Regions from separate parts of the Methylobacterium sp. J-092 genome, predicted to be linked through region 2. Evidence: riboswitches for the same ligand, from Rfam matches in the RefSeq annotation. Region 2 holds a riboswitch; each other region holds the start of a gene.
What was found. Region 2 has a riboswitch for cobalamin ahead of MKK60_RS04140 (CbtB-domain containing protein). Riboswitches for the same ligand answer to the same signal wherever they lie in the genome.
Positions count from the first base shown of each region.

Region 1 (3,267 bases), on a different contig from region 2:
TGATGCGCACGGGCGTCGCCAACAAGGCCAAGATGCTGTGGCGGCTGTTCGTGGAGGATGCCGAGAACCGCGTCGCCTTCCCCGGCGTCGCCGCGCTCTACCGGGCCCTCTACGTCGGCCCGGACGGCATCGAGGCCAACCCGATGCTCTACGTCTCGCGCGCGCCGTGGGGCCTGTACGAGATGCTGTCGGAGTTCTTCACGATCCACGGCATCCCGGTGGGCCCGATCCTGTTCCTGCGCGAATGGGGCCTGTCGTGGAAGCACCCCCTCCCCCGCCGGGCGGAGGATCACAAGCGCGCCCTGATCGTCCACATGCTGTCGCTGTATCGCGACCTGCCCTTCGTGCTGATCGGCGACAGCGGGCAGCACGATCCGGAGGTCTACGGCCGGATCGTCGCCGACCATCCCGGCCGGGTGAAGGCGGTCTACATCCGCAACGTGTCGCGGGACGCCGACCGCATCCGCGAGATCGAGGCGCTGGCGCAGGTCGTCGCGGCCGCCGGGAGCCACCTCGTCATCGCCGCCGACAGCACCGCCATCGCCCGGCACGCGGCGAGCCTCGGCCTGATCGCACCGGGCGCGGTCGCCCTGGTGGCGGACGAGCACGCGGCCGGCGGCGAGCCGGCGGAGCTGACCGCGGAGACCGCCCTGCCGGGCGACCTCGGCTCCGTCCTCGGCGGCGCCGGAGGAACCTTGCCGCCGAGCGTCGTCGTCGAGGCGTCGGCGCAGGACGGATCGCATGTCTCGACCTAGCGCCACCGTGCGCGCCGTCGCTGTCGCCGCCGGGTCACACTTCACAGGAGCGTGATTCCGGCCGTTGACTCTTCGGGACCGCGGAAGCCACTTGGCGGGGACGGTTCCCCTCGGGGATCAAAAGGGAACGCGGTGAGGACGAGGCTCCGAGGAGCCTTTCCGATGCCGCGGCTGCCCCCGCAACTGTAAGCGGCGAGCCTCCATCAACACGTCACTGGGTCACGGCGCCTGGGAAGACGATGAGGGGCAGCGACCCGCGAGCCAGGAGACCTGCCGTCAGTCGTGGTCACACGCGAAACGCGTCGGGCGGGGTGCCTCGACGGGTGTCGAGACGCATGGGCCCGCGCGGCGCATGCGGGGCGGCCTCGTTCGCGGTGACGTGCCACCACACGCGTCCGCACGTCCCTTCCATGCCCTTGCCCACCGCGAGACCCGCGCCGAACGACGCACAGGAAGCCGCCCGGCATCCGTGCGCCGGCGGCCGAGCCGCGTTCGGCCGATCGCCTAATTGTAACATTGTTACATTCGATGTAGATCGAGGGTCGGGCAGGCCGTCGCGTCGCGCCGATAGAGCCGAATCCGATCCATGCTCGTTCTTCTGCAAACCGCTCGTTCCCTCGGGCGCGCGATGCGCTGCCCGCTCCTCGCCGGCACGGCGCTCGTCATCCTCGCTCCGCCGCGAGAGGCCGGCGCGCAGCCGGTCGCCGGCGAATCGGCGAGCGTCGTGCTCGACACCCTCACGGTCGCGGGCGACGGCGTCGGCTTGAGCCGCGCCGCGCCGGTCGGCCTCAACCTGCGCACGCCCGACCGCGGCGCGAGCCGCCTCGGCCTCACGCCGCTGGAGACCCCCGGCAGCGTCGACGTCATCTCCGGCGAGACCGCGCGGCTGCGCGGCCAGGACACGATCGCGGACGCCGTGACGCAGAACGCCACCGGCATCACCACCATCGCCTCGCCGGGCAACGGCAACGGCGCCTTCACCAGCCGCGGGTTCTCGGGGCCGAACTCGATCCAGCAGCTCTACGACGGCACGCGGCTGTTCGTCGGCGCCAACACGGTGACCTTCCCGTTCGACACCTGGAACGTCGAGCGCATCGAGGTGCTGCGCGGGCCGGCCTCCGTGCTCTACGGCGACGGGGCGATCGGCGGCGTCATCAACGTGGTGACGAAGAAGCCGACCTTCACGCCCATCAACGTGGTGCGGGCCGGCGTCGGATCGGACGGGATCGCGCGGCTCGCCCTCGATTCCGGCGGCCCGATCGGCGACGCGGTGGCCTATCGCCTCAACGTCAGCGGCAACCGCGCCGGCGGCTGGATCAGCCCGGACGGCGACTTCCGCAACCTCGCGGTCTCGGGCGCGATCCTGCTCCAGGCCACGCCCGACCTCGCCTTCACCCTGAGCCACGACCTCGGCTATCAGGAGCCGGCGCGCTACTGGGGCACGCCGCTGGTCGACGGGCGCATCCCGGATTTCATCCGGTTCAAGAACTACAACGTCCGCGACGCCAAGATCACCTGGGCGGACAACTGGACCCAGCTCAAGACGGAGTGGACGCCCACCGCCGACATCACGGTGCGCAACACCGCCTACCGGCTGCAGAGCAGGCGCCACTGGCTCGACGTCGAGACCTACAGCTTCAACCGATCGACGCGATTGGTCGACCGGAGCGACTACACCGAAATCTACCACCAGCAGGAACAGCTCGGGAACCGGTTCGACGCCGCGTTCAAGGGCACGCTGTTCGGCTTCCGCAACGAGTTCCTGGCCGGCTTCGACGTGAACCACATCGACTTCCGGCACATCAATAACTTCTCGACCGTCGGATCGGGCCTCGTCATCAGCGTCCCGCTGACGGATTACGACCCGGGCTCGTTCCCGCTGAACGGCCGCGCCAGCCCGGCCTACGCGACAAGCACCGACCAGGCCTCGGTCTTCGCCGAGGACCGGCTGATCCTCACCGACCAGCTCTCGTTCCTGTCCGGCGTCCGGTTCGATGCCTCGACCCTGCAGCGCGAGAACCTGATGAGCAACGCGCAGTTCGAGAAGTCCTTCCAGGGCCTCGGCTACCGCTTCGGGCTGGTGTTCAACCCGACGCCGGACACCGCGCTCTATGCGCAGGTCGCCACCGCCACGGACCCGGTGAACAGCCTGATCACGCTGTCGCAATCGCTGGCCGGCTTCAAGCTCTCCACCGGCGAGCAGGTCGAGCTCGGCGCCAAGGGCGTGTTCTGGGACGGCCGAGGCGAGTGGACGCTCGCCGGCTACCGCATCGTCAAGGACAACCTGATCTCGGCGGTGCCGGGCCAGCCGAGCGTCTCGACGCAGGTCGGCCGGCAATCCTCCTACGGGGTCGAGGCGGCGCTCTCGCTGCAGGTCACGCCGCTCTGGCGGGTCGACGCGAACCTCGCCCTGCTGCACGCGCAGTACGATTCCTTCGACCAGGCCGTGAACGGCGCGACGATTTCGTACGCCGGCAACCGGCCGATCGACGTGCCCGAGCGGGTCGCCAAC
Region 1 is NZ_JAKSXU010000070.1:23,680-26,946, forward strand. Features, by position in the region: gene MKK60_RS07475 (App1 family protein) at 1-755, shown strand, start outside; cobalamin riboswitch at 840-1,048, shown strand; gene MKK60_RS07480 (TonB-dependent receptor) at 1,384-3,267, shown strand, end outside.
Region 1: linked by a shared signal. The riboswitch ahead of MKK60_RS07480 (TonB-dependent receptor) and the one ahead of MKK60_RS04140 (CbtB-domain containing protein) in region 2 are both predicted to bind cobalamin.

Region 2 (3,267 bases):
CTGCGCCCGCCCGATCTCGCCGCCATCCGCGGTGACGGCGGCGTTGTTCGACATGTTCTGCGGCTTGAACGGGCGCACCCGAAGCCCGCGTCGGGTAAAGGCGCGCGCGAGCCCGGCGACGATCAGCGACTTGCCGACGTCCGAGCCGGTGCCCTGGATCATTAGGCTTCGGGTCACGGCTGAAGGGACCATTCCATCAAAACTCGATCCCCTCCTGCGCCTTCACGCCCGCCGCGAAGTGGTGCTTCACGCTGCCCATCTCGGTGACGAGGTCGGCGGCCTCGATCAGCGCGGGCTTGGCGTTGCGGCCGGTGACGACGACGTGCAGGTCCGGGCGACGGCTTTTCAGGGTCGCCACCACCGCGTCGAGATCGAGGTAGTCGTAGCGCAGCGCGATGTTGAGCTCGTCGAGGATCAGGAGACGGAGGCTCGGGTCGGCCATCAGGTCGGTCGCCCGGTTCCAGGCGTTGAGGCAGGCGGCGATGTCGCGGGCCTTGTCCTGCGTCTCCCAGGTGAAGCCTTCGCCCATCGCGTGCCACGCGACCCGGTCGCCGAAGGTCCTCAGCGCATGCGCCTCGCCGGTGTCCCACGCGCCCTTGATGAACTGCACCACGCCGACCCTGTGGCCGCGCCCCAGCATGCGCAGCGCCAGGCCTAGCGCCGCCGTGGTCTTGCCCTTGCCGGGTCCGGTGTTGACGATGAGCAGGCCCTTCTCGATCGTCTTGGCCGCGACCTCGGCGTCCTGCACCGCCTTGCGCTTCTCCATCTTCTCGCGATGGCGTTCGGCGTCGTCGATCATGGCGTTCCCTGCGGTTTGATGACGAGCGGCAGCCCGGCGACCGTCAGGACGACGCGGTCGCACTCGGCCGCGAGGCTCTGGTGGAGGCGTCCGGCCGCATCGCGGAAGCGGCGGGCGAGCGCATTGTCGGGCACGATCCCGAGGCCGACCTCGTTCGACACGAGGACGAGCGGCCCGCGCGCTTCCCGGCAGGCACTGCGGAGCGCCGCCATCTCGGCGTCGAGGTCGGCATCGGCAAGCAGCAGGTTCGTCAGCCACAAGGTCAGGCAATCAACCAGCACCGGCCCCGGCGCCTCGGCGATCGCGGCGGCCAAAGCGTTCGGCACGTCCCGAGTGATCCAGTCGCCGGAGCGCCGCGCTCTGTGGAGGGCGATGCGCGCGCGCATCTCGTCGTCCCAGGCCTGTGCCGTGGCGAGGTAGAGCCACGGGCCCGGCACCGCCTCGATCAACCTCTCGGCGTAGGCGCTCTTGCCCGAGCGCGCACCGCCGAGCACGAGGGTCGTCCGAGGCGCGGCCTGCTGCATGGCTGGAACCCATGCCCCAACCCCTGTGCGCCCGTCAAAGCCTCCGTTGTGCGGGGAGACCGGACAGGCTATGGCTGGACGCGACGGTGCCCCGGAGACGGGGTGAAAAGGGAATGCGGTGAGGGGAAACCCGATGCCGCGGCTGCCCCCGCAACTGTAAGCGGCCAGGGTCCCCACGGCGATCCGGGCTTCGTTGAACCGACCTGTCCAAGATGGGACTGCGTTGCGGATCGAAGCCCGGATCGCCGTGGGAGCCCTCAGCTCCTGCCCTCGGCCACCGATGTTTCGGGAAGGCGGCAGGCGCTGCGATCCGCGAGCCAGGAGACCTGCCGTCCCCCGCGCTTTCTCGAACGCCGCCGGCGGGGCGGCCGGAGATGTTGTCGACATGACCACCCAGACCCTCACCCAGACCGGCACCCGCGCGAACGAGGGCTTCGTCGCCATCGTCGCCGCCGCCATGCTCGGCCTCGGGCTCGTGTTCCTCGCCGGCTTCTCGCCGGCCTCGGCGCTGCACAACGCGGCGCACGACTTCCGGCACACGCAGAACTTCCCCTGCCATTGACCGCCTGAACCCAGGCGTTCCCATGCTCATCCGGCTCCTGTCGGCGGCGCTCGCCGCCGGCTTCCTCGCGGCCGTCCTCGTGACGGGGCTCGAGCTCGCGCTCACCTCGCCGCTGATCATCGCCGCCGAGCGCTACGAGACCCAGGCCGCTCCCGGCGCCGCCGCCTCGGCGGCCCCGCTGGCCGGGCGCCTGCCGATCGTGCTCGCCCATGCCGGGCACGACCACGACACCAAGGCCGAGCCGGAATGGCAGCCGGCCGCCGGCCTGCCGCGCATGCTGTTCACCGGGCTCGCGACCCTCGTCGGCGGGATCGGCTACGCCCTGCTCCTCGGCGCGGTGATGCTGGCCACCGGCCGCGAGCCGTCGCCCGAGCGCGGGCTCGCCTTCGCGGTCGCCGGCTTCCTCGCCGTGGCGCTCGCGCCGGCTCTGGGCCTGCCGCCCGAGCTGCCCGGCAGCGAGGCGGCCCCGCTGGCCGCCCGCCAGGTCTGGTGGGTGATGACGGCGTCGGCCACCGCGATGGGGATCTATCTCATCGCGATCCGCCGGGTGCCGATCACCATCCTCGGCGGAATCGTGCTCATCGTCGCGCCGCATCTGGCCGGTGCGCCGGAGGTGGCGGCGACGCCGTCCGAGCTTCCCGCCGGCCTCGCCGCGCAGTTCGCCGCGCGCTCGCTCGCCATCGCCTTCGTGTTCTGGGCGGTGATCGGCTTGGCCTTCGGGCGCGCCTGGCAGACCTTCGGCCCGAAGGCCGCGGCAGGCGCCCGTGGCTGACACGATCCTCTACGTCTGCACCACCTGCCGGATGGAGAGCGATGCGCCGGACGGCCCGCGCGCGGGCGCCCGCCTCTTCGACGCGTTGCGTGCGCTTCCCGCCCCCGACGGCGTGACGATCGAAGCGGTCGAGTGCCTGTCGGTCTGCAAGCGGCCCTGCACCGTCGCCGTGGCGGCGGAGGATCGCTGGACCTACGTCTACGGCGACCTCGACCCGGCGGATTCCGCACGCATCATTCTCGACGGCGTCGGCCTCTACGCCGGCACGCCCGACGGGATCGTGCCGTGGAAGCAGAGGCCGCAGGAATTCCGCAAGGGCGTCGTCGCCCGCATCCCCCCGTTTCCGCCGCGCGCGGCCTGAGCCATCGGCGAGATCCCCATGAGCATCGTCCAGAAGATCCCCTGCACCATCGTCACCGGCTTCCTCGGGGCGGGCAAGACGACGCTGGTGCGCCACGTGGTCGAGAATGCCGGCGGGCGCCGGCTCGCGATCCTCGTCAACGAGTTCGGCGACATCGGCTTCGACAAGTCGTTCCTCGCCGCCTGCGGCATCGAGGGCTGCACCGAGGATTCGATCGTCGAGCTTCCCAACGGCTGCATCTGCTGCACC
Region 2 is NZ_JAKSXU010000053.1:23,966-27,232, forward strand. Features, by position in the region: gene MKK60_RS04125 (cobyric acid synthase) at 1-162, opposite strand, end outside; gene cobO (cob(I)yrinic acid a,c-diamide adenosyltransferase) at 197-799, opposite strand; gene cobU (bifunctional adenosylcobinamide kinase/adenosylcobinamide-phosphate guanylyltransferase) at 796-1,323, opposite strand; cobalamin riboswitch at 1,391-1,672, shown strand; gene MKK60_RS04140 (CbtB-domain containing protein) at 1,709-1,885, shown strand; gene MKK60_RS04145 (CbtA family protein) at 1,908-2,657, shown strand; gene MKK60_RS04150 (DUF1636 family protein) at 2,650-3,018, shown strand; gene cobW (cobalamin biosynthesis protein CobW) at 3,037-3,267, shown strand, end outside.

Region 3 (3,267 bases), on a different contig from region 2:
TCATCACCCGCGCTCCTCCTGCGGCCTCACGCGTCCCGCCCGCCGCCGGCGGGCACGCCGCCACCCGATCCTTCGCAACACGCTCGCCGCCCTGCTCTGCCTCGTCACCCTCGAGGGCGTGCCGCCGGGCGGCGGGACCGAGCCGGTGCCGCAGGTCGCGAGGCTCCAGGCCCGCAGCACCGGGTCGACCGCCCTCGCCGCCCTGTTCGATCCCCGGCCGATGCTGGACCCGGAGGCCGGCGCGGACCGTCAGGGCGCGCCCCTCGGCGCCGCGCTCACCCCGCCGGAGCCGCGTTTCGCCCCGCCCATCGCGACGCTCGCGGCCGCCGAGCCGCGTTCGACGGAGGCCGCGCCCCCGGCGGAGACCGGCCGGCAGGCCCAGGTCGTGGAGCAGGTGCGGGCCCTGCGGGCAAGCCGGGTCTTACGGGACACGCAGGTCCTGCGGGTTACCCAGGTCCTGCGGGACACCGAGGTCGTGCGGCAGGCCCAGATCGTGCCGCTGCCGGTCGCCCGCCCGGCGGACCTGATCGCCGCCCCCGTGCCGCAGCGCCTCGCCCTGCGCCGCGCCCCGCGCCGGGTGCCCGAGGCGGTGCCGGCGCCCACCGCCGAGACGCCGTCGTTCTTCGAGGAGCTGTTCGCCGCGCGGAAGGACCCGGGCCCGGCTTTGGCCTACGCCGCCCTCGAGAGCCCCGGGCTGGAGCGGTCGCGCGGCCGCCTGTTCCCCAGCCCCGACGCGGGCGCCGGCACGGCGATCTACGACATCACCGCCCGCACCGTCCGCCTGCCGAACGGCGAGGTGCTGGAAGCCCATTCCGGCCTCGGCGCCAGCATGGACCATCCCGACTTCGTGCACCTGCGCATGCGCGGCTCGACCCCGCCGGGCACCTACGACCTCACCGAGCGCGAGGCTTTGTTCCACGGCGTGCGGGCGATCCGCCTCAACCCGGTGGGCGGCGCCGCCGCGATCCACGGCCGCGACGGGCTGCTGGCCCACACCTACATGCTCGGGCCGAGCGGCGCCTCGAACGGCTGCGTGTCCTTCCACAACTACGACCGCTTCCTGCAGGCGTTCCTGCGCGGCGAGATCCGCCGCCTCGTCGTGGTGACCGGCCGCGGCGACGGCCCGGCCCGCTTCGCCGCGAGCCGCTGACGCCGTCACCGATCGGCCACACCCGGCGACGGCGTCCGAAAGCCGGATTGACGGGCCGGCGCCGCCCGACGCAACCTGCACGCGACGGTTCCTCATCGAGGATCAAAAGGGAACGCGGTGAGGGGAGGGCCCGACGGGGCCTTGCCCGAAGCCGCGGCTGCCCCCGCAACTGTAAGCGGCGAGCCTTCCACCACTGGACGTCACTGGATGCGCCGCATCCGGGAAGACGGTGGCGGGCGATGACCCGCGAGCCAGGAGACCTGCCGTCAGTCGTGGTCACACGCGAAGCGCGTCGGGCGGGGTGTTCCGGCGGGTGTCGAAGCCCCCGGCCGTCCGATGGACGGAGCGGTGGATCGGCCTCGTTCGCGGTGACGTGCCACGTCCGCGTCGCCCGAGGTCCCGTGTCCGCGTCCCAGTCCCCGCCCGTCTTCCGAACGCCAACCCTGCTCGCTCTCGCCTGCGCCGCCGCCCTCTCGGGCCCGGCCGCGCTGGCGCGCCCCGCCGCCGGGGAGGCCGAGGCGAACCTCGCCGAGATCTCCGTGACGGCCGACGATCCCAGGCCCGCCGCCGGGGCTGCGGCGAGCGCCGGCTACGTCGGCGGCACCATCGGCGCCGGCGGGGCGCTTCGGACGGTGGATGCGGCGAGCGCCGGCATCGTTTCCGGCGCCGAGATCAACAGCCGCCCGATCACGCGGCCGGGCGAGGTGCTCGAATCCGTGCCCGGCCTGATCGTCACCCAGCATTCGGGGGAGGGCAAGGCCAACCAGTTCTTCCTGCGCGGCTTCAACCTCGACCACGGCACCGACATCGCGATCGAGGTCGACGGGATGCCGGTGAACATGCGCACGCACGCGCACGGCCAGGGCTACGCCGACATCAACTTCCTGATCCCCGAGCTCGTCGGCGCGGTGGCGTTCCACAAGGGGCCGTACTTCGTCCGCGACGGCGACTTCGCCTCGGCCGGCTCGGTACGGATCGACTACCTCGACACCGTCGCCAAGAACGTCGCGCTGACCTCGTTCGGCAGCTTCGGCTATGCGCGGGCGCTGACCATCGCCTCGGCCCCCCTCGGCCAGGGCAACCTGCTCGTGGCGGGCGAGGCGCAGGTCTACGACGGCCCGTGGGACGTGCCGGATGCGCTGCGCAAGGTGAACGGCGTGGTGCGCTACAGCCAGGGCACGGCGCTCGACGGGTTCTCGGTCACCGGCATGGCCTATGCCAGCCGCTGGACCGCGACCAACCAGATCGCGTCGCGCGCGGTGTCGGAGGGGATCATCGGCCGCTTCGGCACCCTGAACCCGACCGACGGCGGCGACAGCAGCCGGTTCTCGCTCTCGGGCCGCTGGAGCATGACCGACGACACCGGCGTCACGCGGGCCTCGGCCTACGTCATCCGCTCGCAGCTCAACCTGTTCAACGACTTCACCTACTTCCTCAACGATCCGGTCAACGGCGACCAGTTCCACCAGCTCGACCAGCGCATCCTCGGCGGCGGCGAGGTGAGCCACGTCTTCCAGGGCGACCTGTTCGGGCATCCGATGGAGAACGAGATCGGGGTGCAGACCCGCACCGACGCGATCCGCGTCGGGCTGTTCAACACCGCGAACCGCCAGTTCCGCACGGGCGTCCTCGACGACCGGGTGCTCGAGGCGAGCGGGGCGTTCTACGTCGACAACCGCGTGCGCTGGACCGACTGGCTGCGCACCAGCGTCGGCTTCCGGGCCGACGGCTATTACGGCGACGTGGTCTCCGACACGGCGGCCAATTCCGGCAAGGCACGGGACGGCATCGTCAACCCGAAGCTCGGGCTGGTGCTGGGGCCGTGGTTCGACACCGAGCTCTACGTGAACTACGGCGGCGGCTTCCACTCGAACGACGTGCGCGGCGTGACCGCGACGGTCGACCCGGCGAGCCCCCTCTTCAACATCGCGCGCTCGCCCTTCCTCGTGCCCTCGACCGGCTACGAGGTCGGCATCCGCAACCGCTCGATCGCCGGGCTGGAGACCGCATTGGCCCTGTTCCGCCTCGACTTCGCGTCGGAGAACCTGTTCCAGGGCGACACCGGCACGACGGAGCCGAGCCGGCCGAGCCGCCGCTTCGGCATCGAGTGGACCAAC
Region 3 is NZ_JAKSXU010000119.1:55,763-59,029, forward strand. Features, by position in the region: gene MKK60_RS13885 (DUF2778 domain-containing protein) at 1-1,150, shown strand, start outside; cobalamin riboswitch at 1,219-1,433, shown strand; gene MKK60_RS13890 (TonB-dependent receptor) at 1,552-3,267, shown strand, end outside.
Region 3: linked by a shared signal. The riboswitch ahead of MKK60_RS13890 (TonB-dependent receptor) and the one ahead of MKK60_RS04140 (CbtB-domain containing protein) in region 2 are both predicted to bind cobalamin.